Regions from separate parts of the Hathewaya histolytica genome, predicted to be linked through region 2. Evidence: riboswitches for the same ligand, from Rfam matches in the RefSeq annotation. Region 2 holds a riboswitch; each other region holds the start of a gene.
The links. Region 2 has a riboswitch for cobalamin ahead of FGL08_RS08665 (ABC transporter substrate-binding protein). Riboswitches for the same ligand answer to the same signal wherever they lie in the genome.
Positions count from the first base shown of each region.

Region 1 (10,315 bases), 1.2 Mb from region 2:
ATTAAATTTAAAAACTTCAAACTTAATAATAGAAGATCCGGAGAATGGTAAATTTATTCAATCAGGGGACTTTACATTAAAATATGGAGCTACTAAGAGTTTAATGGAAAAAGCTGATAAGTTCAAAATATTTGTAGATGGAAAATTATATGGTGAACAATTAATAAGTAAGGAAGATCTAAAGAATGAAAGTAAGCACTTTAATTATGAACTTAAAAATCTAGGGCAAGGTGCTCATAGGGTAGTTGTAGTAGCTGCAAAAGATAATCCAAAAGAGTCTATAGGTTATGATAGAATTGATTCAAGATTTGTTGATATATCAATGCCTCTAAAAGATTTAAATGTATTATTTAGCAATTTAAAAAGTGGGCAACTTATTAAAACATCAAATTATGTGACAAAAGGAAAGGTTACTAACAAACCTAAAATGTTAAAGATTGATGGTAGTGATGTGAATATAAAAGATGATCTTACTTTTGGACATAATATTAAACTTAAAGAAGGATTAAATAAAGTTCCTGTAGAGATAAAAAATGATAAAGGTAAGGAATATAGCTATGTTTTAAATGTATATTGCGATCTTACGGCTCCAATTATTAATCTAGCAATAAGTGATGAAGAAAAAGACGATATAAAGATAAGCGTACCGAATAACACGGATACTTATACTTTAAAAGGAACAGTTAAAGATAATTTATATGGGTGCTCCTTATATGCTAACGGCGATGCCATTGCAAATATTCATAGTATACCTCCTATAGTAAATAAAGAAGAAAAAGAGTTTAAATATGAAGTTAAACTTAAGGAATCTAGTACAAACATAGAATTAAAAGCAGTAGATAAAGCGGGGAATGTTTCAAAGAAGAATATTACCATTGAAAAAGAACAAAAAGTTAATGGTGGAGAAGGTTTGGGAGATGGACAAGTAAAACTTGAATTAATAAGTCCTAAAAAAGATCATAAATTTAAATTAGGATCAAATGTACGAGTGAAATTAAAGGCCAAAAATCTAAGCAATAAAACTAAGGAAGTTTGCCTAATAACCGCTTTGTATGATGAGAATAACTCCATGATTAGTTTTAATTGCGGAGAATATGAAATAGAACCTAATAAGGATATAAAGCTGAATTCTATTTTTTCAACACCTAAGGTAGGAAAGTATAAAGTGAAGTGTTTTATATGGGATTCCTTAGATAAGAAAAATATTATATCTAATAAATATGAATTTGTTCTAGAATAAATTAAGACTACTAGTATTAATAAAATAGGAAGAAAGCAAAATGAATAAATAATTATTTTGTAGAGTAGATTAAATTAATTTGAATTAAAGTAAGCTGATTCTTTGGAATCAGCTTACTTTAATTATCACAAAATAAAAGGTGTTATAGAGCATAGAAATATTTCTATTGCGAGACATCTTCTTTTAATATAATGATAGAAATTGGTAGTTTGTAATTTTAAAATAAATGAAACTGTACCAAGTGTATCTTTGTATAAAATATGTAGAAAAACAAAGAAAATATAAAAAAAATACGTTTAATTTAAGCATACAATGTCTAAGTATGTAAAAATCAATATTAATGATGATATAATAAAAAACGTTCCACTGAGGAGCGCAAAACAAGAAGCTGTTTTAAAACAACATTCATAAAGTTTTAAAAAGTTTCGAAAAGGTATTGACAAAGAATAAGTGCTTTGATATACTGATTAAGTTGCTTCAAGAGAGTGACAAAAACGAAAGAAATTGGTCTTTGAAAATTAAACAGAGTAAGATAAAAGAACTCGCATTCTTTTGAGAAAAAGAAAAAACAATTCAAGTCAGTAAAATGCTTGAGCAAGTTGAAATCTCAATAGAAAATTGAAGAGTGTAAGGAAACTCCTCAGCTAAGGCTGATGAGTAAAATACTGCACGAAACAAGTTTCTAGCATTATTTTAAATTGAGAGTTTGATCCTGGCTCAGGACGAACGCTGGCGGCGTGCTTAACACATGCAAGTCGAGCGATGAAGTTTCCTTCGGGGAACGGATTAGCGGCGGACGGGTGAGTAACACGTGGGTAACCTGCCTCAAAGAGGGGGATAGCCTCCCGAAAGGGAGATTAATACCGCATAATATCTTTTTAATGCATGTTAGAAAGATTAAAGGAGCAATCCGCTTTGAGATGGACCCGCGGCGCATTAGCTAGTTGGTGAGGTAACGGCTCACCAAGGCGACGATGCGTAGCCGACCTGAGAGGGTGATCGGCCACATTGGGACTGAGACACGGCCCAGACTCCTACGGGAGGCAGCAGTGGGGAATATTGCGCAATGGGGGAAACCCTGACGCAGCAACGCCGCGTGAGTGATGAAGGTTTTCGGATCGTAAAGCTCTGTCTTCAGGGACGATAATGACGGTACCTGAGGAGGAAGCCACGGCTAACTACGTGCCAGCAGCCGCGGTAATACGTAGGTGGCAAGCGTTGTCCGGATTTATTGGGCGTAAAGCATGCGTAGGCGGATATTTAAGTGGGATGTGAAATCCCGGGGCTTAACCCCGGTGCTGCATTTCAAACTGGATATCTAGAGTGCAGGAGAGGAAAGCGGAATTCCTAGTGTAGCGGTGAAATGCGTAGATATTAGGAAGAACACCAGTGGCGAAGGCGGCTTTCTGGACTGTAACTGACGCTGAGGCATGAAAGCGTGGGTAGCAAACAGGATTAGATACCCTGGTAGTCCACGCCGTAAACGATGGGTACTAGGTGTCGGGGTTTCAATACTCCGGTGCCGCAGTTAACACATTAAGTACCCCGCCTGGGGAGTACGATCGCAAGATTAAAACTCAAAGGAATTGACGGGGGCCCGCACAAGTAGCGGAGCATGTGGTTTAATTCGAAGCAACGCGAAGAACCTTACCTGGGCTTGACATCCCGAGAATCCTGTGGAAACATAGGAGTGCCCTTCGGGGAACTCGGTGACAGGTGGTGCATGGTTGTCGTCAGCTCGTGTCGTGAGATGTTGGGTTAAGTCCCGCAACGAGCGCAACCCTTGTTGTTAGTTGCTACCATTAAGTTGAGCACTCTAGCAAGACTGCCTGGGTAACCAGGAGGAAGGTGGGGATGACGTCAAATCATCATGCCCCTTATGTCCAGGGCTACACACGTGCTACAATGGTTGGTACAGAGAGAAGCAAGACCGTGAGGTGGAGCCAATCTCACAAAGCCAATCTCAGTTCGGATTGTAGGCTGCAACTCGCCTACATGAAGCTGGAGTTACTAGTAATCGCGAATCAGAATGTCGCGGTGAATGCGTTCCCGGGCCTTGTACACACCGCCCGTCACACCATGAGAGTTGGTAACACCCGAAGTCCGTGAGGTAACCGTAAGGAGCCAGCGGCCGAAGGTGGGATCGATGATTGGGGTGAAGTCGTAACAAGGTAGCCGTAGGAGAACCTGCGGCTGGATCACCTCCTTTCTAAGGAGAAATCGAGAAGGCTATCGCCTTTTCGTAGCGAGCACTTACTCTGTTTAATTTTGAAGGACTAAAGTTCTTCAATTTTGTTCTTTGAAAATTGCACAATGAATAAATAAACTATAATTAACTGATTAATATAAATTAATTTAGTTACTCATGATAGGTCAAGTTAGAAAGGGCGCATGGCGAATGCCTTGGCACCAGGAGCCGAAGAAGGACGTGATAAGCTGCGATAAGCTGTGGGTAGCCGCACATAGGCTGTGATCCACAGATTTCCGAATGAGGAAACTCATATACCTAACGGTATATATCCTGAACTGAATACATAGGTTCAGGAGGGTAGACTCGGGGAACTGAAACATCTAAGTACCCGGAGGAAGAGAAAGAAAAATCGATTTTCTAAGTAGCGGCGAGCGAAAGGGAAAGAGCCCAAACCAGAAACTTGTTTCTGGGGTTGCGGACAGATCATAAACGTAGAGGCTATTGTAGTTGAAGTAAGCTGGAAAGCTTCACCATAGAAGGTAATAGTCCTGTAAACAAAACAAGAAGACTACAGATCTGATCCAGAGTACCACGAGACACGTGAAACCTTGTGGGAAGCAGGGAGGACCACCTCCCAAGGCTAAATACTACCTGGTGACCGATAGTGAAGAAGTACCGTGAGGGAAAGGTGAAAAGAACCCCGGGAGGGGAGTGAAATAGAACCTGAAACCGTGTGCCTACAATCGGTCGGAGCACTTTATATGTGTGACGGCGTACTTTTTGTAGAACGGGCCAACGAGTTACGATATGTAGCGAGGTTAAGCACTGAAGGTGTGGAGCCGAAGGGAAACCAAGTCTGAATAGGGCGAATTAGTTGCATGTCGTAGACCCGAAACCGAGTGATCTATCCATGGCCAGGATGAAGCGAAAGTAAAATTTCGTGGAGGTCCGAACCACGTTGGTGTTGAAAAACCATGGGATGAGCTGTGGATAGCGGAGAAATTCCAATCGAACTCGGAGATAGCTGGTTCTCCTCGAAATAGCTTTAGGGCTAGCGTCAGGTAATTAAGTAATGGAGGTAGAGCACTGAATGAGCTAGGGGGCTTCACCGCTTACCGAACTCTATCAAACTCCGAATGCCGTATACTTGTATCCTGGCAGTCAGACTGCGAATGATAAGATCCGTAGTCAAAAGGGAAAGAGCCCAGACCATCAGCTAAGGTCCCAAAGTGTAAGTTAAGTGGTAAAGGATGTGGGATTTCTAAGACAACTAGGATGTTGGCTTAGAAGCAGCCATTCATTTAAAGAGTGCGTAATAGCTCACTAGTCAAGAGATCCTGCGCCGAAAATGTCCGGGGCTAAAACTTACCACCGAAGCTATGGATGTACTATGTACATGGTAGAGGAGCTTTCTGCATTGGTTGAAGTCGTACCGAAAGGAGCGGTGGACGATGCAGAAGTGAGAATGTTGGCATGAGTAGCGAGAAATAGGTGAGAATCCTATTGGCCGAATATCTAAGGTTTCCTGAGGAAGGCTCGTCCTCTCAGGGTTAGTCGGGACCTAAGCCCAGGCCGAAAGGCGTAGGCGATGGACAATCGGTTGATATTCCGATACCGCCAAACTTCGTTTGACAAATGGGGTGACGCAGAAGGATAGGATATGCACACTGTTGGAGTGTGTGTTCAAGCACTTAGGCAGGCTAAGCAGGCAAATCCGTTTAGTCAATGCTGAGGTGTTACGAGGAGCGATCTTTTTCGCGAAGTATCTGATTCCACGCTGCCAAGAAAAGCCTCTATGGAGAAGTTTGGCGCCCGTACCGCAAACCGACACAGGTAGATGAGGAGAGAATCCTAAGGCCGGCGGAAGAATTGTTGTTAAGGAACTCGGCAAATTGACCCCGTAACTTCGGGAGAAGGGGTGCCTAGCGAAAGCTAGGCCGCAGTGAATAGGCCCAGGCAACTGTTTAACAAAAACACAGGTCTCTGCTAAAGCGTAAGCTGATGTATAGGGGCTGACGCCTGCCCGGTGCTGGAAGGTTAAGGGGATCTGTAAGCGTAAGCGAAGCAGTGAACTTAAGCCCCAGTAAACGGCGGCCGTAACTATAACGGTCCTAAGGTAGCGAAATTCCTTGTCGGGTAAGTTCCGACCCGCACGAATGGCGTAATGATCTGGGCACTGTCTCAACAACAAATCCGGTGAAATTGTAGTGCAAGTGAAGATGCTTGCTACCCGCAGTTGGACGGAAAGACCCCGTAGAGCTTTACTGTAGCTTAGCATTGAATTTCGGTATTGTCTGTACAGGATAGGTGGGAGACTTGGAAATACCTTCGTCAGGGGGTATGGAGTCATCCTTGGGATACCACCCTGACAGTACTGGAATTCTAACGAAAGGCCATGAATCTGGTCGTCGGACATTGTTAGGTGGGCAGTTTGACTGGGGCGGTCGCCTCCGAAAGTGTAACGGAGGCGCCCAAAGGTTCCCTCAGCGCGGTCGGAAATCGCGCGTAGAGTGCAAAGGCAGAAGGGAGCCTGACTGCGACACATACAAGTGGAGCAGGGACGAAAGTCGGGCTTAGTGATCCGGTGGTACCTCGTGGGAGGGCCATCGCTTAACGGATAAAAGCTACCTCGGGGATAACAGGCTGATCTCCCCCAAGAGTCCACATCGACGGGGAGGTTTGGCACCTCGATGTCGGCTCGTCGCATCCTGGAGCTGAAGTCGGTTCCAAGGGTTGGGCTGTTCGCCCATTAAAGCGGCACGCGAGCTGGGTTCAGAACGTCGTGAGACAGTTCGGTCCCTATCCGCTGCGGGCGCAGGAAATTTGAGAGGAGCTGTCCTTAGTACGAGAGGACCGGGATGGACTGACCTCTGGTGCACCAGTTGTCACGCCAGTGGCACAGCTGGGTAGCTATGTCGGGAAGGGATAAACACTGAAAGCATCTAAGTGTGAAGCCCACCTCAAGATTAGATTTCCCATGACGAAAGTCAGTAAGACTCCTTGAAGAACACAAGGTTGATAGGTGAGAGGTGTAAGCATGGTAACATGTGTAGCTGACTCATACTAATAAGTCGAGGACTTGACCAATATAGTTTTCATTGTGCAATTTTGAGAGAACAGTTCTTATAAAGAACAATTCTTTTAAAGGTAACTCCTCAGCTAAGCTGATGAGTACTGATCTAAAACGAAATCGAAGATTTCTGTAAATCAGCATCCGGTGGTAATGGCGTAAAGGTAACACTCCTTCCCATACCGAACAGGCAAGTTAAGCTTTACAGCGCTGATGGTACTGCAGGGGAAGCCCTGTGGGAGAGTAAGACACTGCCGGGTAATATATGCGGGAATAGCTCAGTTGATAGAGCGCCACCTTGCCAAGGTGGAGGTCGCGGGTTTGAGCCCCGTTTCCCGCTCCAAAGAACACTTTTAAGTGTTCTTTTTTTATTTTTAAAGTTTAGTTTAACATATAGACTTTAACTTTCTTAATTATTTTATAAAGTGTATATGTTAGGTATATTAACTTTAATATGTTTTTTACATATAGGTTTTAAAATATTTTTCAAGTATCTAATTTTTTTAGAAATTTGTTTTTATTGCAGAAATAGATTCTATGTGGTAGTATAATAGATAGTAATAATATAATTAAATAATTTATAAGTTTAGGTTCTATATAGATTAATAGGGAAAGTGGTGTAATACCACTACAGCCCCCGCTACTGTAATAGAGGATGAAACTCAAAATGTCACTGTATTTTTTAAAATTACGGGAAGACCGAGGAGTAAGTTGATTCTTAAGTCAGGAGACCTACCTAGATGTTATAAGTAACCTTCGGAGGGAAGTGTAGTACTTATTATGAGTGATAGATATTTCTTTAAATGTACTTTTATTCCTTTTGCTCACGATTATGAAAGCGTATCTCCAACCAATTTAAGGTTAGGAGATTTTTTATTCTAATTTTTCAAGAAGGGGGACGTATATAGTTGCTTTTAATAGATAGGTATGCATATACAAACAGATTAAAAGATGTTAATCCCATGATAAAATTTATATTTTGTACTATTATGTTAATATTCACTTTGATGAATAAAAGAATATATGTATTTTTACTACAATTAATATTTTTATGTTTTTTTACTCTATACACTGTAAGAATTCCTTTTAAAAATTACCTTAAACTTTTAGCAATTCCATTAACATTTATAATAATTAGTATTATTACAGTTATCTTTTCTATAGGCACAAATAAAGATTTATTTTTCACTTATATAAAATTAAAAAATTATTACATAGGTATAACTTATATAGGAATTAGTCAAGGTATACTGTTATTTTTCAAGGCGATATGCAGTGTGGAAGTTACTTATTTGCTAGCTTTAACCATACCTATGGATCAATTAATAACCGTATTTAAAATTTTGAGATTACCGAAGGTATTCATAGAGATTACTGTTCTAATGTATAGATTTATATTTATTTTTTTAGAGGAGCTAAAGGAATTATATGTAGCTCAAAATTTAAAATTTGGATATAGAAATATAAAGGTATCGTATAAATCCACTGCTTTACTAATTAGAATATTATTTATAAGAGTAATAAAGAGATATGAGGAATTAAATATATCTTTAGAAACTAAGTTATATAACGGAGAGTTTTATATATAATTTAAATATGTAGGTGATATTATGCTTAAACTAGAAAATTTATGCTATACTTACGAAGATGATACAATTGCACTAAAAAATGTATCCATAGATCTTGAAAATGGTAGTATAATAGGTATCATAGGCGCTAACGGAGCAGGGAAGTCAACTTTGTTTTTGAATATGGTAGGAATATTAAAACCTACTTCAGGAAACGTCTATTTTAATGAAGAAAAATTAAAATATAGCAAATCTTTTTTATATAATTTTAGAAAAGATGTAGGATTAGTTTTCCAAGATCCTGATAAACAGATATTTTATTCCTCTGTTTATGATGATGTAGCTTTTGCGCTTAGAAATTTAGGTATGAAAGAAGATATTATAAAAGAAAGGGTGGATACTGCATTAAAAGAGGCTGGAGCTATAGAGTTCAAAGACAAGCCTGTTCATTTTCTAAGTTATGGACAAAAAAAGAGAGTTGCTATGGCCGGAATTCTTGCTATGGATTGTAAGGTTATTTTATTTGATGAACCTACAGCTGGTTTAGATCCTGAGATGACAAAGTCTGTTAAAGAACTTATTTTCTCACTTTCACAAAAAGGAAAGAGAATAGTTATAACAAGTCATAATATGGATTTAATTTATGAAGTTTGCGATTATGTGTATGTACTAAATAAAGGAACAGTTATAGGTGAGGGAAAAGTTTTAGATGTATTTAAAAGAGATGAACTTTTAAAAACAGCCAATTTAGATGAACCATGGCTTTTAAAAGTACATAAGTATATGAATCTTCCCTTATTCCAAGAAGAAAATGAACTTTATGAGTATTGGAGGAAGAATTATGAGGATAGCAGTAATAGGTGTTAACCATAATAATGCCCCTATTGAGATAAGAGAAAAGGTAGCTTTTTCTGATGCAAAAAAAATTGATGCAATTAATTATATCCTTGATATGGGGATTGAAGAGGTTATAATATTATCTACTTGTAATAGAAGTGAGATTTATATTGTATCACATGATATAAATAATAGTATTAAAGATGTTGAAAAATTCTATTGTGACTATTTCAAAGAAAATACTATAAAGAATTATCTTTTTGTAAAAAGAGATGAGGAATCAGTAAGGCATATTTATAATGTGACTGCAGGACTTGATTCTATAGTTATTGGTGAAGATCAGATATTAGGACAGGTTAAAGATGCATTACAAACTGCCATAGAAATAGGAAGTAGTAAAAAGATATTAAACAAACTATTTAGAGAAGCGATAACAGCATCAAAAGAAATAAAAAGTAACTTGGGAATATCAGATATACCAGTATCTACAAGTTATATTGCTATTAAAAATTTAAAAGAGAATCTAGGAAGTTTAAAAGATAAAAAAATACTTTTAATAGGAGCAGGAAAAATCAGTCTTTTAGCTCTAAAGTATTTTGAAGAGGAAGAAGTAGGAACAATTTATATAACTAATAGGACCATGGCAAAGGTAAAAGAGATATGCGATAATTGTAAAGGCTTACATATTGAAACCTTAGATTTTGCGGATAGATATAGAATTATAAATGAAGTTGACATTATATTTACAGCTACTTCAGCAACTCATACAATAATAAAGAAAGAGTCCATGCCAAAATTGTATAAGAATCTATATATAATTGATTTAGCTCTTCCAAGAGATGTTGAAGAAGATGTTGATAGTATGGATTTAGTTAATATATATGATATAGATGATCTTAAGAAACTTTCTGACGAGAATAAAAAAAAGAGAGAAGAGCTTTGTAATAAGGGAAAAGTAATCATAGAAAAAAGTATAGAAGAATTTTATCAGTGGATGAAGGGAATAAAATTCGATCCTATTATAAAATCATTGAATGATAGATGTAAAGAAATTGAAACTGATACTCTAGATTATATTAATAGAAAATTGGACTTAGATTGCAAGGAGAAAAAGATTATTGAGAAAATGATAAGGTCTTCTTTAAAAAGATTAATACGAGAGCCAATCAATAATTTGAAGGAACCTAATAAAGAAGAAAAAACAAGTGAATATATAGAAGTTATAAATGATTTGTTTAATTTTTAGATAAAACTAGGAGGTTTTTTCTTGTATTATCCATTAATGATAGAAATGAAAGATAAAAATGTATATATTATAGGTGGAGGAAAGGTAGCTATAAGGAAGGCAAGAAAGTTTTTAGAGTATGGAGCTAAAGTTATAGTTATAAGTCCAGAATTTATAGAAGAAT
Region 1 is NZ_LR590481.1:597,243-607,557, forward strand. It holds gene FGL08_RS13650 (S8 family serine peptidase) at 1-1,240, shown strand, start outside; rRNA gene FGL08_RS02740 (16S ribosomal RNA) at 1,935-3,449, shown strand; rRNA gene FGL08_RS02745 (23S ribosomal RNA) at 3,612-6,518, shown strand; rRNA gene rrf (5S ribosomal RNA) at 6,645-6,761, shown strand; tRNA gene FGL08_RS02755 (tRNA-Gly) at 6,769-6,844, shown strand; cobalamin riboswitch at 7,074-7,255, shown strand; gene cbiQ (cobalt ECF transporter T component CbiQ) at 7,410-8,090, shown strand; gene FGL08_RS02765 (energy-coupling factor ABC transporter ATP-binding protein) at 8,112-8,936, shown strand; gene hemA (glutamyl-tRNA reductase) at 8,911-10,152, shown strand; gene FGL08_RS02775 (precorrin-2 dehydrogenase/sirohydrochlorin ferrochelatase family protein) at 10,174-10,315, shown strand, end outside.
Region 1: it holds a riboswitch for cobalamin, as region 2 does, so the genes downstream of both, cbiQ (cobalt ECF transporter T component CbiQ) here and FGL08_RS08665 (ABC transporter substrate-binding protein) in region 2, are expected to answer to the same signal.

Region 2 (10,315 bases):
TTAGAGGATTACAATGTTAGTTTGAATCTTTTTGGTGCTTCAGCTATTGGAAGAACCGGGCAAATTCATAATAAAACTTCAGAAGAAATATTTAATACCTTATTAAAAAATGGCTATATAAAAAAGATGTCGGCACTACAATTTTATGATGAAGAGAAAAAAATGTTTCTTAATGGGAGACAAGTAACTGGAAAGTGCCCAATTGCTGGATGTAATTCTGACAAGGCATATGCAGAAGAATGTTCATTAGGACATCAATATATGTCATCAGAATTAATCAATCCTATTAGTGCATTATCAGGGAAAAGGCCACAGTTAAAGAGTGCAGATAACTGGTATTTTACATTAGATGATTCTATGGATATCATCAATGAGCTTAATGAGTTTTTAAAGAAAAACACTAACAGAAGAAAATATGAGCTTAAAGTTATAGATGAATTTTTAAAGAAGCCATTAATATATGTCCCAAGAAAATATATTGATGATCTTAGTGAGTTAGAAGCTAAATTTCCAAAGCATGAGACAATAGATGAAGAAAAGAAATCTTTTGTAACTTTTATTTTTGAAAACTTAGAAGATAGAGATAAAGCTAAAGAAATGTTAGATAATTTGAGTATTAACTATACAAGTGGTAAGACCTTGGTTCCTTTTAGATTATCAGGAAATATCTCTTGGGGAGTAAAAGTGCCAGATAGAGATGAATTAAAGGATTTAACATTCTGGGTGTGGCCAGAATCATTATGGGCACCAATATCTTTTACCAAGGCATATCTAGAGTCAATAGGGGAAAATTCTGAAAACTGGCATAGTTGGTGGTGTGATGAAGATTCCATGGTATATCAATTTATAGGTGAAGATAATATTTATTTCTATTCAATTGTTGCAATGGCAATGTTTATTGGACTAAAAATAGCTAAAGGTGAAGCTGTAGATGTTTCTAAAGTTAAGCTTCCGCATATTATTCCTAATAAACACGTTTTATTTATGGATAAAAAAGCTAGTAGTAGTTCAGAGGTTAAGCCTCCAATGGCAGATGAATTATTAAAACATTATTCAAAAGACCAATTACGCATGCACTTTATGAGCTTAGGATTATCCTCAAAGAGTGTTGGATTCAAACCGCAAGTTTATATGAATGAAGAAGAAAAAGTAGGTGTAGATCCAGTGCTAAAGGAAGGGAATCTTCTAACTAATGTGTTTAATAGGCTTCTTCGTTCATGTTTCTATACCTTGCAAAGCATGAATGAAAGTATTCCCAAGGAAGAAGTAAGCGAAAAAATAAAAGAATCAACAGAAAGAACGGTATTAGAATATGAAACCCATATGTATAATCAAGATTTTCATAGGATATCATATGTTCTTGATGCTTATATAAGAGAAATAAACAAGTATTGGTCTAACAATATTAAAAAGGAAGAACTAAAAAGACAAGTAATAGCTGATTGCTTCTATGCTTGCAAAGTAATAGCAGTACTAGTTCATCCAATAGCACCAGGAGGCTGTGAAAAGTTTAAAGATTACTTAAATATAGGTGATGAATTATGGAATTGGGATAAAATACTGGACACTCTTAATTCTTATTTTGAAGATGGTGAGAATTATAAGTTTAAGTTCCTTGAACCCAAAGTTGATTTTTTTGAGAAAATGGAGTATCAATATTATGGAAACTCATATAAATAAGATTGTTTATACAAAGAAATTAGAAAGGTTGGGTTAATTGGATTCACAGCACAGATTATTCATCATGAAGTGGGCCATTTTGAAGGTATAATAATCTAAGATATAGAATTGTTTATGATGAGATTATTAATTTCAAAAATATATTCAAGAAAAAGGAGTTATTATGGTTAAATTACGCAAAATGCTTGGAAAAGCAGATTCACCATATATCGTTTCTCTTATGAGGTTAATAGAAACACAAAGCAAAAGTACTATTGTAAAATGGTGTAATGAATATGCAAGTGAGCATATTCTACCTATTTATGAAAAGAATTATCCTGAGGATTTCCGTTTAAAAAATGCACTAAATGCATCTAATGAATGGCTAGAAGGAAAAAAAAAATTAACAGATGCAAAGAAAATTATTAAGGAAGCTCAAATAGTTGCAAGAGAAGTAGAAGGAAATCCAACTGCACAAGCTGCAGCTAGAGCAATTGGAGCAACTACTACAACTATTAATACTATTACAAGTTCTTTAGGCCTTGCATTTTACGGTGCTGCAGCCATAGCATATTCATCTGTTGGTGTTAATGAGAAGAGTGAGGTTTATGATGAGATTGCAGCAAGAGAGTGCAAGAATATGGAGGAAGCTTTACGCAAAGTGGCTATAATAGATGAGCCTAATCCAGCAAAAATAAATTGGAATTGTTAAATATAGAAATTTGTCTAAGAATACTCAACATTGAATTTGCGTATTTTTTATTGTAGTATTACATTATTATAGTTTAAATAGTATTATATTGAATAGGAGGATTTCATTAGTGGTGTTTTAATAAAGTGAAGGGGGATAAAATGAGAATTGGGATAGTACGACATTTCAAAGTTGATTATAAGGTTAATGGAATGATGAGTTCTAGTGATTTTGAAGAGTATGTTACTAGTTATGATAATGCGTTAGTTATAGAAAATAAAATTGATTTAGGTCATAGTCAATGGAGTAAATGTTATTGTAGTGATTTAAAAAGAGCTATAATAACAGCAAAGAGTATTTATGATAAAGAATTAGAAATAACGGATTTATTAAGAGAAGTAAAAATGTACCCAGTTAAAAAATCACAATTAAAGATACCTAGTTTTTTATGGAGCATTTCTTCAAGAATTGCATGGAAGTTAAATCATCATTCACAATTAGAAACAATAACTTATACAAGAAAAAGGGCAAAGGAATTTCTAAGTAAACTTGATTTGAATAGCGATGAAAATATATTAATAGTATCTCATGGCTTTTTCTTAATAACATTAATTAATGAATTGAAACTATTGGGTTTTAATGGTGGTGTACCTAGTGAAATGAAAAATGGATATTTATATATACTTGAAAAATAATGTTAGAAAGTTAATTTAGAGTAAAATGTGTAAATTTGACGGTTGAAAGCACTATTCTTTTCAAGATGGGTGCTTTTTTTCTTTTTCATTAAGTTCTATGCGAATACCAAGAAGTGTAAAAGAGATGCTTAAAGGTTAAAAGTAAGCCAGTGATATCCATAAGTATCATTGGCTTATGTTATAACTGCTATGTAAGTGTTGGGAAAATAGGTATATAAATAATAATTTGAGATTGAGTAATATAAATTAGAATTTTACGCTTGAAAATATCACCCTTCGTTTGACGGAGGGGTTTATCATGCGGCTGATCGGCCCCAACAGTTCAGGCAAAACAGATTGATGTTTCTGTCAACAGCTATATAATAGCGGCATTTTTACAGGTTGACAGTAAGCTTGTACTTGACTTACCAACAACTTATAGCGGCTGTAAAATTGAAAAGATGATTTTTGTTCCCCCTGCGATTTCTTATGCTCATAATATTATTACTGTTTTGCCTGTTAATGGGAAAATGGCTCTTACATATCATAGCATGGAGAATGGCAACGGTGCAGAGAAAAATTTCTTTGATAGGGGTATTAAAAATCTCATATTGTGGGCCAGACGCAAAGATATATAACTTAAAAGAGAAAAATGAAATAACAGCAAGTAAAATCAAGAAGTAATCTCTCTATTTCCTTATAATAAATGCAGGACGGTTGAAACGAGGTGAACAGACGAATGTACCAGTGGCAGAAGCAAATTCAAATAATCGTTGATGAAATTGACAAATGTATTAAAAATTATAATGATGAAGCCTTGACACTACGCTTTCTTTCTCGCAGGCTGGGTTATTCGGAATTTTATACAACGAGAAAATTCAAAGAAATATCGGGTATGCAATTTAGGGATTATCTGCGGCATAGAAAATTAGCCTTTGCACTAAAAGAGGTTCGGGATAGTGAAAAAAGTATTTTGAATATTGCTTTTGATTATGGTTTTTCATCACATGAAGCTTTTACCAGAGCTTTCAAGGGAACATATGGTGTAACTCCAAGTGAATACCAAAAAAAGCCTAATCCTGTCGTTCTTCGTACAAAAATAAACCCTTTCGACCGCTACTTTTTAGGATTGGGAGAGATTGGTATGATGAAATCTACAGATGATGTTAAAACTTATTTTGTAACCATTCCTGCACACAAGTTTTTACACATTAAAAACTATGAGAGTAATGGATATTGGGATTTTTGGCAAAAGCAAAGTCTTATTCCGGGACAGGACTGCGAAACAATTTGTGGCTTACTCGATAGTATCAAGGGCAAATTGGATGATGATGGTGGGAGCTAATCTAACAGTGGCAGCGGTCAGATTATGGCGTACATTAATGACCCGGACGGCAGACTCTGCGATTGGGGTATTCCACGTACAGAGTGTTATGGTGTACGTCTTCCTTTTGATTATAAAGGCGAAGTACCACCACAAATGCTTATGATTGATGTTCCTGAAGCTGAGTATATTGTTTTTGAACATGGGCCATTCGATTATGAGCAGGAAAATCGTAGTGTGGAGGAAAAGATTGAAAAGGCAATGGTAACTTTTGATTTTGCAGGCACTGGTTACTGCTTTGATACTTCCCCCAGTAGAATAATTTACTTTTATTTTAATCCGGAACGTTTTTTTAAGTATATCAGACCAGTGATGAAGTAAATAAAATGGACTGCTTAGACACTATTGTTTCTAACGAGAAAAACAAACAGGAAATAACAAGTTCCAATTTGTTCAGATTAATATATTAAAAGAGAGGGGATAGAAATAATGATATTATAAAATTTTATTATATGTATAGGAAATTAAGAAATGCAAATTAAAGGATAGGTTTAAAGCCTATCTTATTTTTTAGAGAAAAATATGATTAAAACTTGAAATTGAAATTTAATTAATTATATTGTATATTGAGAAATTCATAATTTTTTATTAAAGTTGGATAGGAAATTTCAGGATAAGTTTGTTAATTTGAAGGTATACAATAGATTTAGAAATAAAGCTTTAGTATGTCTTTATTTTATAATCGAGATTTTGAATTGCCATTAAATGTTTAAAATAGGCTCTTAAAACACTAGGGTACTATAACTGTTAACGCCTAAGAATTCAAGAATGTTAAGTTTGGGTGACATATTGCTAAGAGTAATTGGTAGTCATTATTAAAGAGAAAATGTAAACTTTGTTATATAAAAAGTATATTTATTTTAATATAAATAATTAATTGGGGGACAGAGTTTATGAAAAAAATGATAATGATGATTAATCCATTAAAGAAGGATGTAGATGATATTTCTAAAGGAGCATATGTAATTAAAAAATTACTTGGTTTTATTTTAGTATATATATCATCTAGTATTATTGCAGAGTGTATAGTAATATTAGGGTTAAATATAACAGGTTATGACTTTTTACATGGAGAGATGCCGAGCGACGATTTTATGATGTTAATTAAATGTTATGGTTTTTCGGTTCACTTAGCAATAACATTACTATATTGTAGATTTGTAGAAAAGATGAGCCTAGCGAGAATGGGGATAGTAAAAAAGAAAGTTGTAAAGTCATATTTTTTAGGAATAGGAATAGCAGCAATACTGCTCGGTAGTATATTTATTTTATGTGTATCTAGTGGGAGTATTGTATATTACGGAAAAAATGATGATATAAATATGATTTTAATTTTGGGTTATCTAGGATGTTTTATTATTCAAGGTGCCATGGAAGAAATTATGTGTAGAGGATTTTTGATGAATTCGCTTCTATATAAAGTTTCTACTAATAGAGCAATATTAATTAGTTCAGTTATATTTGCATTTCCACATTTTTCTACGCTTTTTCAGTTTAATATAATGATTGGAATTATAGGAATAGTTAATTTGTTATTATTTTCGACATTAGTATCTTTGTTGATGATAAAGTATAATAATATATGGGTATCGTGTGCTGTTCATAGTGTTTGGAATTTTACATTAGCTATTATAATTGGAATTAATTTAAGTGGTGCAAACAGTATATCATCTGTATTTAAATTTAATGTTAATGAGAATATGAAATTATTAAGTGGAGGTCAATACGGAATTGAGGCTGGATTAATTTGCACAATGGTATTGATTTTGTTTGTTATAGTATTAGGCAGAAAGGTTGAGAGATGAAAAGATGACGTTTAATAATAAATTATATTCTTTGAGAAAACAAAAGGGTTTATCTCAAGAAGAATTAGGCGGAAAGTTAAATGTTTCAAGACAGACCATTTCCAAATGGGAACTTGGTGAAACTACACCAGAATTAGAAAAATTAATAGCCTTAGGACACTTTTTTGAAATATCCCTAGATGAGTTGGTAATGGATGTAAAAGCAAAAGAAAGTACAAAAACAGGATTATTAGCAATGAATAGGTTTAAAACAATAATTGATAGTATTGATCAAGAAAAAGTTAAGATCTCTATAAAGAAAATATTGAAAATGGTACTAATAACTATAGTAATAATTCTTGTTATTGATTTAATTTCAATGATTGTGTACTTTGTGCTTAATGGCTTTCCGGTATAAATATTTATATAGTTTTTAAATATTATTATAAAATGTTTCATAGGACATGTTGTGAAATTACTGAAGAGAATTTAATTAAAAATTATAAATTGAATTGAATAAAATTAGATGATAAACTTAAAAATATATAAAATGCATAAAATGAAAGGGGGAAGATTTAGTAAGGGTTTCTACTTATAAGACTCTCTCTAACTAAAGATAAAATATGAGATTAGATAAATTTTTATCAGAATCATCCACTGAAGGGAGAAAGAGCATTCGAACCTATATTAAAGAAGGCAGAGTTAAGGTAAATGGAGAAGTAATAACAGAACCTGCAATAGAAATTAAGGAAGATTCTGATGTTATTGAGTATAGTGGTAAAGTTGTTGATTATACTGGAAAAGTATATTACATGTTTAACAAACCTGCAGGTTATATCACTGCAAGGAAGGATAAAGTTAATAAAACCGTATTTGATTTTTTTCATGATGCTAACATGAATGGAGTATTCCATGTTGGAAGATTAGATAAAGATACGGAAGGATTATTGCTACTGACTAATGATGGTGAATTTGAACATAAATTAATGTATCCTGAAAAGCATGTTGAAAAAACCTATTTCTTTTGGGCTTTGGGTTCCTTAGATGAGGAAGATAGGAAGGAATTGGAGCAAGGAGTTTACATTTCGAAAGGTGAAATACTAACGAAACCTGCAAAAATAAAAATTGATAAAAGTGGAATGTATAAAGAACTCAACTATAAAATGCCTATTGAGAATTTATATAATATAGATTCAGGTCAATATAATCAGCCTGTGGTTTCTGGATATCTTACTATTTCAGAGGGACGTAAGCATCAAGTGAAACGTATGTTAAAGGCAGTAGGGTGTTATGTTGTATATTTAAAAAGGATTTCCATTGGGGGATTAATGTTAGATGAATCCTTAGAAAAAGGTCAGTATAGGTCATTGACAGAATTAGAGGTTCAAAAGTTACTAGGAAATTTATGAAAAATTTTTGTGTTAAATTCTACTTTTGGTAATTTGGTGTATTTCTTTATAGAACGTTTAAACAATTAATTATAGTTTATGGGGCTAGAGTATTGTTAAAAATACGTGGTAGATAATAAAAGGGGGATTGAGCATTTTGGAGTATAAATTACTTAAAAGGTCAGAACTTTCATTATTGGGACAAGTTGATAGAAAAGAAGTAGTAAATGAGGTTTATTATTTTAGGAATAATAAGCTTGAAATAGTAAATGAATTTTATAATATTGAAAGTTGGAATTTGAAAGAACTTAATGAATATATTATTAGATTAGAAGATATATATGATAGGAATGGAATAATATATGGAGCATTTGATAACAATAAAATTGTAGGTTTAGCAGCCTTAGAAAGCAAATTTATTGGCAGAAATAATGACCAACTTAAACTTGATATGTTATATATAAGTAATAATTATCGTAAAAAGGGTATAGGAAAGAATTTAGTTAATTTGTTATCTAAAAGAGCAAAAGAGTTAGGTGCTAAAAGCCTGTACATATCGGCTACACCCTTTAAAAATACAGTAGGTTTTTATTTTTATATGGGTGCAAAAGTAGCCAGTGAAGTAAATAAAGAATTGTATGAATTAGAACCCTATGACATACATATGGTATTAGAATTATAATAATTAATCTTTTGTGATGGAATTTTCAAAATTATTTGCTTAATTTGATTGTAGTATGTTAAAATGATTTTATAAAATTGAATATGTTAAAATTAGGTTTAATAGATATTAATATCTATTAATTAAAAGGGAAGTGGGTTTGAATCCCACGCGGTCCCGCCACTGTAATAGATGAGTTCCTACAATTATGCCACTGGGAAACTGGGAAGGCTGTAGGAATGTTGATGCTTAAGCCAGGAGACCTGCCTATTTTAATATACTTATAACTCTACGAGCGATAGGGGGTATATATATGTTTGAAAAATATTTTTTTGAATAAATAGCCCTTTGACAATTGTTAAAGGGCTATTATTTATGGGGAAAAATATTTTTTTGGCATGGTAAATAATATAATCTATGTTATTAGCTTAAATAATTTACAAAATAAATTATTAAAATATCTTATATGTAATATATTTTCAAAATATGAGATAAGCATAATTAAATGGTATATTTTTTAAATTATATTCTTGATAAAAAATAAGCCGTATGATATTATTAAATGCAAATAATATGCATTTGCATTTAATAATAAGCATTTTGGAATATTCATAAAATGCAAAAGGGGGTAGGGAAGAGATTTAAATTAAAAAGTCATAGGATTAAAAATTATCTGTTATAAGAACGATATTTGGGAGGTATACTATGAAGAAAATACTTAGCATTATATTAGCTATATTAGTGATTGTAAGCCTAGGGGGGTGCTCACAAGGCAATGATAAGAAAAAGTCGGAAGCAAGTAAGAGTATTGAGGTAGAAGATATTAATGGAGATAAAATTGTTTTAAAGAAACCAGCTGAAAAGATATTTTTAGGTTTTTACATAGAAAATTATTTTGCTATATCTGGAGATTTTAAATTAGATAGAATTGTTGCAATGTCAAAAGGAGAAACAAAAGACTTAATGAATGCAATGTGGTCAAAATATGCAAAAGTAGCTCCAAATCTAGAAAATTGCATAGACACAGGATCCATTTATTTAGATAGTTTTAGTATGGAAAAGTTAATCGAAGCAAAACCAGATTTGGTTATCCTTGCACCTTATCAAGCTAAAAAGCTAGGAGATGGTATTAAGACAATTAAAAATCTTGGGATTCCTGTAGCGGTAGTTGATTACAATTCATTTACTTTAGATAAACATATAAAGAGCACAGAAATACTCGGTAAGCTTTTAGGAAAAGAAGAAAGGGCAAAGGAACTTATAGAAAACTATAAAAAGCAAATAAAAGATGTTGAAGATAGAGTAAAAGAAATACCAGAAAGTAAATTTAAATCAGTTTATTTTGAACTTGCAAGTCAAGGGCCAGAGACTTATGGAAACTCTTATGGAAGTTCTCTGTGGGGAAACATACTTAAAACTGCAAGATGTAACAACATAGCAAAAGAAAAAATTAAAGAGTACGGGCCATTAAATCCTGAATATGTTATTTCTACAAACCCAGAGGTTATAATTTTTTCTGGACAAACTAATTCTAAAGATGAGGGTAAAAAAAGATTTGAAATGGGCTTTGATGTAAAAAAAGAAAGATCCTTAGAAACTATGAATATGTATTTAAAAAGGCCAGGTTGGGATAACTTAAATGCAGTTAAAAATAAAGAAGTATATGGTGTTGATCACAGTGGACTTAGAACACTTTATGATTACGTATATCTTCAATACATTGCTAAAGCTATTCACCCAGAAAAGTTTAAAGATGTAGATCCACTAGCAAACTTAAATGAGTTCTATAAAAAGTATTTACCTGTAAAACCAGAGGGTACTTTTATGATAAAGGGGGAATAGGTAATGCAAACCCCAAAAGAAGTGCTGGAGGATTTAAATAAGGGAGAAGATATATACAAAAGTATTAACCGAAGAAGACTTCTTTTATTTGTTATAGTAACTGTAGTATTAGCCATGGTTTGTATTATAGATTTGGTTGTTGGACCATCTGGTATGCCACTATCTGATGTAATAAGTACATTGTTACAAGGACCAGGGAATACAAGTGTAAATTCAGCTGTAATGTGGTCTA
Region 2 is NZ_LR590481.1:1,777,468-1,787,782, reverse strand. It holds gene FGL08_RS08705 (class I tRNA ligase family protein) at 1-1,680, shown strand, start outside; gene FGL08_RS08700 (putative immunity protein) at 1,844-2,371, shown strand; gene FGL08_RS08695 (histidine phosphatase family protein) at 2,512-3,045, shown strand; partial or broken gene FGL08_RS08690 (helix-turn-helix transcriptional regulator) at 3,764-4,729, shown strand; gene FGL08_RS08685 (CPBP family intramembrane glutamic endopeptidase) at 5,302-6,213, shown strand; gene FGL08_RS08680 (helix-turn-helix domain-containing protein) at 6,218-6,610, shown strand; gene FGL08_RS08675 (pseudouridine synthase) at 6,816-7,601, shown strand; gene FGL08_RS08670 (GNAT family N-acetyltransferase) at 7,738-8,262, shown strand; cobalamin riboswitch at 8,339-8,526, shown strand; gene FGL08_RS08665 (ABC transporter substrate-binding protein) at 8,947-10,083, shown strand; gene FGL08_RS08660 (FecCD family ABC transporter permease) at 10,087-10,315, shown strand, end outside.

Region 3 (10,315 bases), 110 kb from region 2:
TTGAAGAATTGTTTAGACATGAATATACTCACTATTTACAAGCGAGATATCTTGTAGATGGTTTATGGGGGCAAGGTCCATTTTATGAAAAAAATAGATTAACTTGGTTTGATGAAGGTACAGCTGAATTCTTTGCAGGATCTACCCGTACATCTGGTGTTTTACCAAGAAAATCAATATTAGGATATTTGGCTAAGGATAAAGTAGATCATAGATACTCATTAAAGAAGACTCTTAATTCAGGGTATGATGACAGTGATTGGATGTTCTATAATTATGGATTTGCAGTTGCACATTACCTATATGAAAAAGATATGCCTACATTTATTAAGATGAATAAAGCTATATTGAATACAGATGTGAAATCTTATGATGAAATAATAAAAAAATTAAGTGATGATGCAAATAAAAATACAGAATATCAAAACCATATTCAAGAGTTAGCAGATAAATATCAAGGAGCAGGCATACCTCTAGTATCAGATGATTACTTAAAAGATCATGGATATAAGAAAGCATCTGAAGTATATTCTGAAATTTCAAAAGCTGCTTCTCTTACAAACACTAGTGTAACAGCAGAAAAATCTCAATATTTTAACACATTCACTTTAAGAGGAACTTATACAGGTGAAACTTCTAAAGGTGAATTTAAAGATTGGGATGAAATGAGTAAAAAATTAGATGGAACTTTGGAGTCCCTTGCTAAAAATTCTTGGAGTGGATACAAAACTTTAACAGCATACTTTACGAATTATAGAGTTACAAGCGATAATAAAGTTCAATATGATGTAGTTTTCCATGGGGTTTTAACAGATAATGCGGATATTAGTAACAATAAGGCTCCAATAGCAAAGGTAACTGGACCAAGCACTGGTGCTGTAGGAAGAAATATTGAATTTAGTGGAAAAGATAGTAAAGATGAAGATGGTAAAATAGTATCATATGATTGGGATTTTGGCGATGGTGCAACTAGTAGAGGCAAAAATTCAGTACATGCTTACAAAAAAGCAGGAACATATAATGTTACATTAAAAGTAACTGACGATAAGGGTGCAACAGCTACAGAAAGCTTTACTATAGAAATAAAGAACGAAGATACAACAACACCTATAACTAAAGAAATGGAACCTAATGATGATATAAAAGAGGCTAATGGTCCAATAGTTGAAGGTGTTACTGTAAAAGGTGATTTAAATGGTTCTGATGATGCTGATACCTTCTATTTTGATGTAAAAGAAGATGGTGATGTTACAATTGAACTTCCTTATTCAGGGTCATCTAATTTCACATGGTTAGTTTATAAAGAGGGAGACGATCAAAACCATATTGCAAGTGGTATAGATAAGAATAACTCAAAAGTTGGAACATTTAAATCTACAAAAGGAAGACATTATGTGTTTATATATAAACACGATTCTGCTTCAAATATATCCTATTCTTTAAACATAAAAGGATTAGGTAACGAGAAATTGAAGGAAAAAGAAAATAATGATTCTTCTGATAAAGCTACAGTTATACCAAATTTCAATACCACTATGCAAGGTTCACTTTTAGGTGATGATTCAAGAGATTATTATTCTTTTGAGGTTAAGGAAGAAGGCGAAGTTAATATAGAACTAGATAAAAAGGATGAATTTGGTGTAACATGGACACTACATCCAGAGTCAAATATTAATGACAGAATAACTTACGGACAAGTTGATGGTAATAAGGTATCTAATAAAGTTAAATTAAGACCAGGAAAATATTATCTACTTGTTTATAAATACTCAGGATCAGGAAACTATGAGTTAAGGGTAAATAAATAATTTATCTTATAAAAAAGAGTGTGCCTAATACATGGCACACTCTTTTTATTTATTTTTTTCTTTTAAAAGATCTCTGATTTCACCAAGTAACTCTTCTTCTCTTGAAATTTCAGGAATCTTAGCTTCTTCAACTGCTTCTTCTTTTCTTTTAAATCTGTTTATTAGTCTTATAAATAGGAATATTGAAAAAGAAATTATTAAGAAGTCCAATATATTTTGTATAAATTGACCATAATTAAGAGTCAAAGGTTTTTCTGAATTTAATCCATGAAGTGTAAGTTTTGCGCTAGTAAAATTAATTCCACCTAAGATAAGTCCTAGAATAGGCATTATAACATCATTTACTAAAGATGTTACAATCTTTCCGAAGGCACCACCTATGATAACACCTACAGCAAGATCGACTACATTACCTTTCATGGCAAATTCCTTAAAATCTTTCCACATAAAAATCCTCCTAAAGTATTTAATATTAATTATTAAATAACAAGTATAATCTTATATTTAAATTTAACATTAATTATACTAAATATCAATATGAAATTATTAAAAGTTTTACATTTATATGATATAAATAATATTGGTATTTAATATTATCAGGTTGATTGTTCTTTGTGTTCTTTAAATTTCAAAAAATATGATATAATATAAGAGATAGTATCGTTGTTTGATATATCTATTTAAAAAAAATTACTTAGTTTTGTTAAGAGGTGTTTTAAATGAAGATTATGTTTATATCTGATATTCATGGTTCTTTATATTTTTTAAATAAAGCATTAGAAAGATTTGAAGAGGAAAAAGCAGATTATATAGGGATTTTAGGAGATGTATTATATCATGGACCTAGAAATGATTTACCAAAAGAATATAATCCAAAGGATGTTGCAAAAATCCTAAATAGGTATAAAAATAAAATAATAGCCGTAAGGGGAAATTGTGATAGTGAAGTAGATCAAATGCTTATAGACTATCCAATGCTTAGTGATTATAGTATAATTTTTTTTAATAACAAGAAAATATTTTTAACTCACGGACATATTTTTAATAAAGATAATATGCCTCATTTTAATATAGGAGATATTATGATAAGTGGTCATACTCATATTCCAAGTATAGAACATATAGACGGGGTAACTTTTATAAATCCTGGTTCTATATCTATACCTAAAGGTGGAAGTGAAAATTCTTATGGTATTTTAAATGAGGATGGATTCTCAATTAAAAATTTAAATGGAAAGGTTATATTAACTTTAAATATATAATAGACTAAAGGAGGAATAAGAATGAATACAATAGAAATGGTTTTAAATAGTTTAAAAGAGGCAGGGGAACCGCTAAAGGCTGGAGAGATAGCAGAAAAGACTGGTATTGACAAAAAAGAAGTGGATAAAGCTATAAAAAAATTAAAAGCCGAAGAAAAGATAACTTCTCCTAAGAGGTGTTATTATACTATTGCATAATATTATCTCACATGATAATATTAAAATATATTAAAAAATAATAAAATGTAATGTTTAGGTTCTATTTGTAGATTAATAGGGAAAGTGGTTGAATTCCACTACAGCCCCCGCTACTGTAAAAGATGATGAAACTCAAAAATGCCACTGTATTTTTATATGGGAAGGTAGAGGAGTAAAAGGATTCTTAAGTCAGGAGACCTGCCTAAACAAATATAAGTAAACTTCGGAGGGAAGTGTAATCTTAATTTATATCCTAGTATAAAGCTTTTATGGATAATTATAAGTTTTATATTATAGTACTGTAAGATTGAACCCTAACCTTCTGAAAGGTTAGGGTTTTTTATCTATATGGGGTTTATTTAAGATTTACATATATATTAATTATTATATAGGGAGGAATATTAATGAAACAATTTAAAAAGTGGGGTGTTTTTACTTTCTTATTATTAACCTTTATGACAACTCCTTTGTATGCTAAGGCTATGCATATAGCTGAAGGCTATTTGCCTATGAAGTGGGTAGTTATATGGTTCGTAGCTTCAATCCCATTCTTTATTTTAGGAATTATTAGGATAAAGGATATTTTTAAGGATGAGCCTAATAAAAAGATGTTAATTGCATTAGCAGGTGCATTTGTTTTTATGTTATCTGCATTAAAAATCCCTTCAGTTACAGGTAGCTCATCACATGCTACTGGTACTGGATTAGGAGCAGTTATTTTTGGACCTACAGTAATGACAGTTTTAGGCGTTATAGTTTTACTGTTTCAAGCAATTTTACTTGCACATGGGGGACTTACAACCTTAGGTGCGAATACTTTTTCTATGGCCGTAGCTGGACCAATGGTATCTTATTTTGTATATAAAATGTCTAAAAAAATGGGTGTTAAAGCTTCTGTAGCAGTGTTTATTGCTGTTACATTAGGAGACCTAGTAACTTATATAGTTACAGCAATTCAACTTGCTATAGCTCATCCAGATGCAGTAGGCGGATTTATGGCATCATGCATAAAATTTTTGGGTATTTTCGCTGTAACTCAAATACCACTAGCTATTGCGGAAGGTATATTATCTACAATAGTATTTAATCTATTAATTGATTATAGAAAAGAGGGGATAATTCATGGGGAAATCTAAAAAGAATATTATACTTCTTATTTTAGTGGTTATTCTTGTTATCTCTCCATTAATAATTAATTCTAAGGCTGAATTTTTAGGAGCAGATGATAAAGCAGAGGAAGCTATAACGGAAATTAATCCTAATTATAAACCTTGGTTTGAAAACATTTGGGAACCACCTAGTGGTGAAGTTGAGAGCCTTATTTTTGCTGTACAAGCTTCCCTTGGTGCAGGAGTAATTTGCTACTTTTTTGGATATTTAAGAGGGAAAAAGAAAGTTATTGATACAGCCAAAAAAGGTTTGAAATGTGAAAAATAAAGAGTAACATAATTCTAGATTAGCCCATGAGTTTCTCATGGGCTTTTATATAGTAGGATGCTTCTTTGAAAATTAAAATATATAATGTATAATTCATATTAAATAATAAGTTATTCTAGTTAATAACTTTATTTAATAAATTAGGAGGTTTTTTTGTGGAAACGTTGATAGACAAAAAGGCTATTAAGAAAGATAGGTCAATAAGATTTTTTACAGTTTTATTAGGTACACTTATTTATTCAATATCGGTTAATATGTTTATAACTCCTCATAAGCTAATTGCAGGTGGTGTAGCTGGTATAGCGCTAATTATTCAATATATAACTAAGATTCCTTCAGGATATTTTGTATTTCTCATAAATATACCACTATTTATAATTGGAATTAAAGAGCTTGATAAGGAATTCGGTGTATATAGTTTAATTGGTATGATTTCTATGTCAATTTTCTTGGTTATAACTAAGGATATTACATCAGTATTTAAAGTTAACGATATATTAGTATCTACTATTTGCGGTGGAGCATTTTGTGGATTAGGCATGGGAATAATATTTAGAAGTAGAGCATCTGAAGGTGGTACAGATATAATATCTGTTATTGTAAAAAAACGTTATGGGGTTAAAATTTCAACTATAACATTTATTATAAATATTTTAATAGTATCAGTGGGTGGATTCTTAGGTACATTTGAGATTGCTGTATACACCATAATATCTATGTACTTAAAATCTATGGTTTTAGATAAAGTTATAGAAGGATTGGATAAGAAAAAACTTATATTTGTTGTGACAAGGGACCCAGAAGGGGTTAAAAAAATCATCTTAGAAAAACTAGGTAGAGGCGTAACTTTTCTTCATGGAGAAGGTGCTTATACAGGGGAAACTAAAAAAATGATATATTCTGTAATGAGTTCAAAACAATTGGCTAGATTCAAACTTCTTATAAACACAGTAGACTCTAAAGCAGTAATTACTATTATGGATGTATCAGAGGTAGAGGGGAAAGGGTTTAAAAAAGCTGCATTTTAATATATTGTAGTTTAATATGAGAAATTAAATAGTATTTTATACGAATTCTAAATAGCGCTATATTATTAGTGCTATTTTTATTTCTGGGACAATTATATTAAAGTTACATATTATATATAGAAATTAATTTTAGGGGGAAAAAATTTGGTGCTACAGAAAGAAAAGTTTAACTTTAAGACTGTAAAAGGAATATCTTTAAACCAATTAGATCAACATTATGAATTATATGGGGGATATGTAAATAAGACCAATGAGATATGGGGTATACTTGATACGGAAAAAAACTTTGGTGAAGGAAATCAGATATATAGCAAGATGCGCTCACTAATGAAAGGGCAAAGTTTTGCTTTAGATGGTGTAAAGTTACATGAATTATATTTTCAAAATATATGTGATAGCGGAAGGGGGATTTCTATTCAACTTTTAAGTAAAATAAAGAGGGATTTTGGAAGTTTTGAAAGATTTGAAGAAATTTTTAAAAAGACTGCACTTTCCGTACGTGGATGGTGTATATTAACTCTTGAACCAAAGGATTCTAAACTTCATGTGCTAGGGTTAGATGGCCATGATGAGGGCGTGGTTTTATGTTCCATACCTTTGATTGTGTTAGATGTGTATGAACATGCCTATATGATTGATTTCGGAATAAATAGAAAAGCTTATATAGATACCTTTATGAAAACTTTAAACTGGGACATTGTAAATAAAAGATTATTTATGGGAGAAAAAATTTTGAGTCACATGAGTATGATAAAATAGTATCATTTTAAATTCTTAAACATAGATTAATAGTGTAATTTATTTCAGGAGGGTTATGAATGAAAATAGATTTAGATAAATACGATAGCCTCGAGTTAAGTAATGAAGATTATGCCATGGTTCCTATTGAGATGGATATGGAGTTTAAAGTTGGGGAAGAAGAATTGGCTAGAAGTTCAGATGAAACATATGTAGAGGATTTTATGGAAAGTTATTTTGAACAAGACCTATATAGAGATGAAGACTCGGAAGAGTTTGATGAGGAAGAGTTTCAACAAGAGTATGATATGTGGAGTGAAGAAGAAGAGAGAATTTTTAATGAAGAATATATTAAAGTAGATGAGGAAAAATATGAGGAATTCGAAGATGAATTTTTTAGAACAGAAGATTCAATAAAACCTAATTTTGGTGTGCCTCTATTTATAGAAGAAAGATATTTAGTTAATGAGGAATATTATAGGAATGAAGAAAACATGATATCAGAAGAAAAAGAAGATATGGAGAGAGATAATCGAGTCGATAGAATATTTATGAGAATTGCGAGAAGTAATCCAGCAATAATAAGAAGGTTAGTTAGGTGTGGTATACCACGACGTGAAGCTGAAGCAATTGTTAAAAGTATTATTAGATTAACTTTGATGTATTCTTAAAAAGTATTTAGAGAAATAGTGCTTGTATAAATAGGTTTCTGTTATTACATAGAATACCTTTGTATAAGTGCTATTTTTTTATGTTTTTATAATTTAATAAATTAAAAGGAAAATATTAAAATGCGTAGAATTTTATTACTTAGAGGTGGTAAGGGCTATGTTGTATATGGATTTTGAAGCGGAAGGTATAAAGGTTAGAAATGTAGTGAAAGACGACATTAAAACAATTAATGATGAGATAATTAATAATAATTGTTTTATGCAAAATACTAATGTTTTAAAAAAAGAAGATTTATATGAAAGATTTTTAGAATACTATTTAACTGAAGGAGAAATATTTCTTAAATTTTTAAATAAAGAAGATGAATTCCTAGGATTTTTAAAAGGTAGAATAGAGTTTAAAAGTTGTAATATGGCATGGATTAATTGTCTTTTTATAAAAGAAATATATATAAAGAATGGACTTGCCAATAGTATACTAAAAAACATCATAAAATTTTTAAGGAATTATCATGATGTAAATACTATATACACTGGTGTTGCAAAGGATGAAAAAGAATATTTGGATTTTTGGAAGGGGAATGGATTTCAAGTTTTAAGGGTATCAAAAGAATTTTACAATATAAACGAACAAAAAAAAGATATGATTATTCTAGGAAAAAGTTTCATGGTATAAAGTAAAAACTTATATATATGTGAAATTGTATAATTTAGTAATAAAAAAAATTATCTCTCATAGAATTTAATAGAAATAACTTTTACAATGGAGGGATAAAAATGAAATATACTAGATATAACATAAAGGGAAATAAGAAACCTAAAAATTCTAATAACATAATTATTTTATTAATAATAAGCGTAATAATTGCTTTTTTATTAGCAACAATATTTAAAAGTTTTATATTTAATAAATCTGGGATTGGAGATAAGCTTCCGTCTATAAGTCTAGATAATTTAAAAAAAGAGTTTAATTTGAAAAAAGAGCAGAATAAAACTGACAAAGATATTAAAAGTAATATAGATAAAGATAAAAATAAATCAAAAGAGCAGGAAGTAAGTTCGAAAAATAGCACTAAGGTAAAAAACGGAAATGAGCATGAGAGTATTAATAGTAACGAAGGGTCGTATATGACATTTTATAGTGTTCAGTGTGGAGTTTTTAAAAGTGAGGAAAATGCAAAACACGTTCTAAGTTCTGTTAAAGAAGTTGGAGCTCCCTTTATATTGAAAGAGGGAGATTTATATAAGGTCATAAATGGAGTTTTTTTTCAAGAGGAATCAAATAAGGTTATAGAAGAACTTAAAAAAGGTAATATTGAAGGTGCCAAGTTCAAGATTACAATATCTAAGGATAATACTAATACAGAGCAAATAGGAAAATTGTCAGATGCATTATTAAAAGTATTAAATAAACTAAATGAAAGAAACATAAAAGAAATAAAAACGGATAATATAAAAAAGTGGACAGCCGACTTAAAAGAAGGAAATAAGAAAGAAAAGAATTATACTAATTTAGTGAGTTTGAAAAAGCATATAAATGAGCTTCCAAAAGAGTTAAAAAAAGATAATTTAAAAAGTAATTATGAATTTTTATTTAAACTTTTTAAAGATATAAAATAATATGTTACACATAAGAGGATGGCTTTGGCTATCCTTTAGTTTTCTTTAAAATTTCTTTAATAAAGAATTACAAAAGCTTTACAAATTTAAAAATTTTATAAAATGAATATATACATACTTGTTTATAAATTTATTAAATGATAAACTATATAAGATGTAAAAAGAAAAGAGTTTTTTGACAAATAACTCTATTTCTGTCTTAAAAAGACAACTAAGATAAAAAAGTTTAATACAAATATATATTAAATGTAATATTTTTGGCAATAATTTAATTAGGAGTGATACTGTGGAAATTATACTTGCCTCTGCTTCACAAAGAAGGCAGGACTTATTTAAAGAATTAGTAGATAATTTTATTGTAGTGAAAAGTGATTTTGATGAAGAGACCATAAGCTTTGAAGGTAACCCTGGAGAATACGTTAAAAAAGTATCTAAAGGAAAGGCTTTAAAAGTTTATGATAATTTAAACAATCCACAGGGAAAGGTAATTATTTCGTGTGATACAGTGGTTTATCATGAAGGTAGGATCTTGGGGAAGCCAAGGGGGGCGGAGGAAGCCTTTCACATGCTTGAAAGTTTGAGTGGGAGAACACATGAGGTTTACTCCGGATTTACTATATATAATTGTGAGTCGAATATAATAAAAGAAGATTTCCAGTGCACAAGAGTAACTTTTATGAATTTATCTAAAAATGAAATAAATGAGTACATTAATTCAGGAGAACCTTTTGATAAAGCGGGTGCTTATGGGATTCAAACTGGTGCATCCAAGTTTATAGAGAAAGTTGAAGGGTGCTATTTTAATGTGGTTGGATTACCACTAAATAAATTATATTTAACATTAAAGGGTATGGGGGTAATTGTATAATAGAAAGGTGATAAACTTTGAAAAATATAACCTTAAAAGAATTACCTCAAAATGAAAGACCTAGAGAGAGGCTCCTAAGATATGGGCCTGAGGCACTAACGAATAGTGAGCTTATAGCTATAATTTTAAGAACTGGAAGCAAGGATGAAAATGTGCTGTCTTTAAGTGCTAGGATAATAAAAGAAAGAGGCGGACTAAATGGTCTTTTAACATCCACAAAAGAAGATTTTACTGATCTTAAGGGAATAGGTAGTGCAAAAGCATCGCAGCTTATAGCTATAGCAGAACTATCTAAACGTTTTAGAAGTTATAGGTCTGGTGAGAATTATAAGATATGTTCTCCTAGAGATGCTGCAGAATATGTAATGGAGGAGATGAGGTACTTAAAACAAGAAATATTAAAAGTAATTATGCTTAATACTAAAAATAAAGTTATATATGAAAAAAACGTATTTCTTGGTTCTGTTAATTCATCCATTGTTCACCCAAGGGAGATATACAAGGAGGCGATTATTAAAAATTCAACTTCTATTGTAATCTTTCATAACCATCCTTCTGGAGATCCTACACCTAGTAGAGAAGATCTTAATGTTACAAATAGGATACAAGATAGTGGACGGATTTTAGGCGTAGATTTACTTGATCATATAATTATTGGAAATGGAACTTATATAAGTTTAAAAGA
Region 3 is NZ_LR590481.1:1,662,945-1,673,259, reverse strand. It holds gene colG (collagenase ColG) at 1-1,808, shown strand, start outside; gene mscL (large conductance mechanosensitive channel protein MscL) at 1,854-2,255, opposite strand; gene yfcE (phosphodiesterase) at 2,528-3,070, shown strand; gene FGL08_RS08215 (HTH domain-containing protein) at 3,092-3,268, shown strand; cobalamin riboswitch at 3,309-3,488, shown strand; gene FGL08_RS08210 (energy-coupling factor ABC transporter permease) at 3,673-4,404, shown strand; gene FGL08_RS08205 (energy-coupling factor ABC transporter substrate-binding protein) at 4,391-4,705, shown strand; gene FGL08_RS08200 (YitT family protein) at 4,861-5,733, shown strand; gene FGL08_RS08195 (superoxide dismutase) at 5,881-6,492, shown strand; gene FGL08_RS08190 (hypothetical protein) at 6,552-7,142, shown strand; gene FGL08_RS08185 (GNAT family N-acetyltransferase) at 7,300-7,818, shown strand; gene FGL08_RS08180 (SPOR domain-containing protein) at 7,920-8,762, shown strand; gene FGL08_RS08175 (Maf-like protein) at 9,049-9,630, shown strand; gene radC (RadC family protein) at 9,648-10,315, shown strand, end outside.
Region 3: it holds a riboswitch for cobalamin, as region 2 does, so the genes downstream of both, FGL08_RS08210 (energy-coupling factor ABC transporter permease) here and FGL08_RS08665 (ABC transporter substrate-binding protein) in region 2, are expected to answer to the same signal.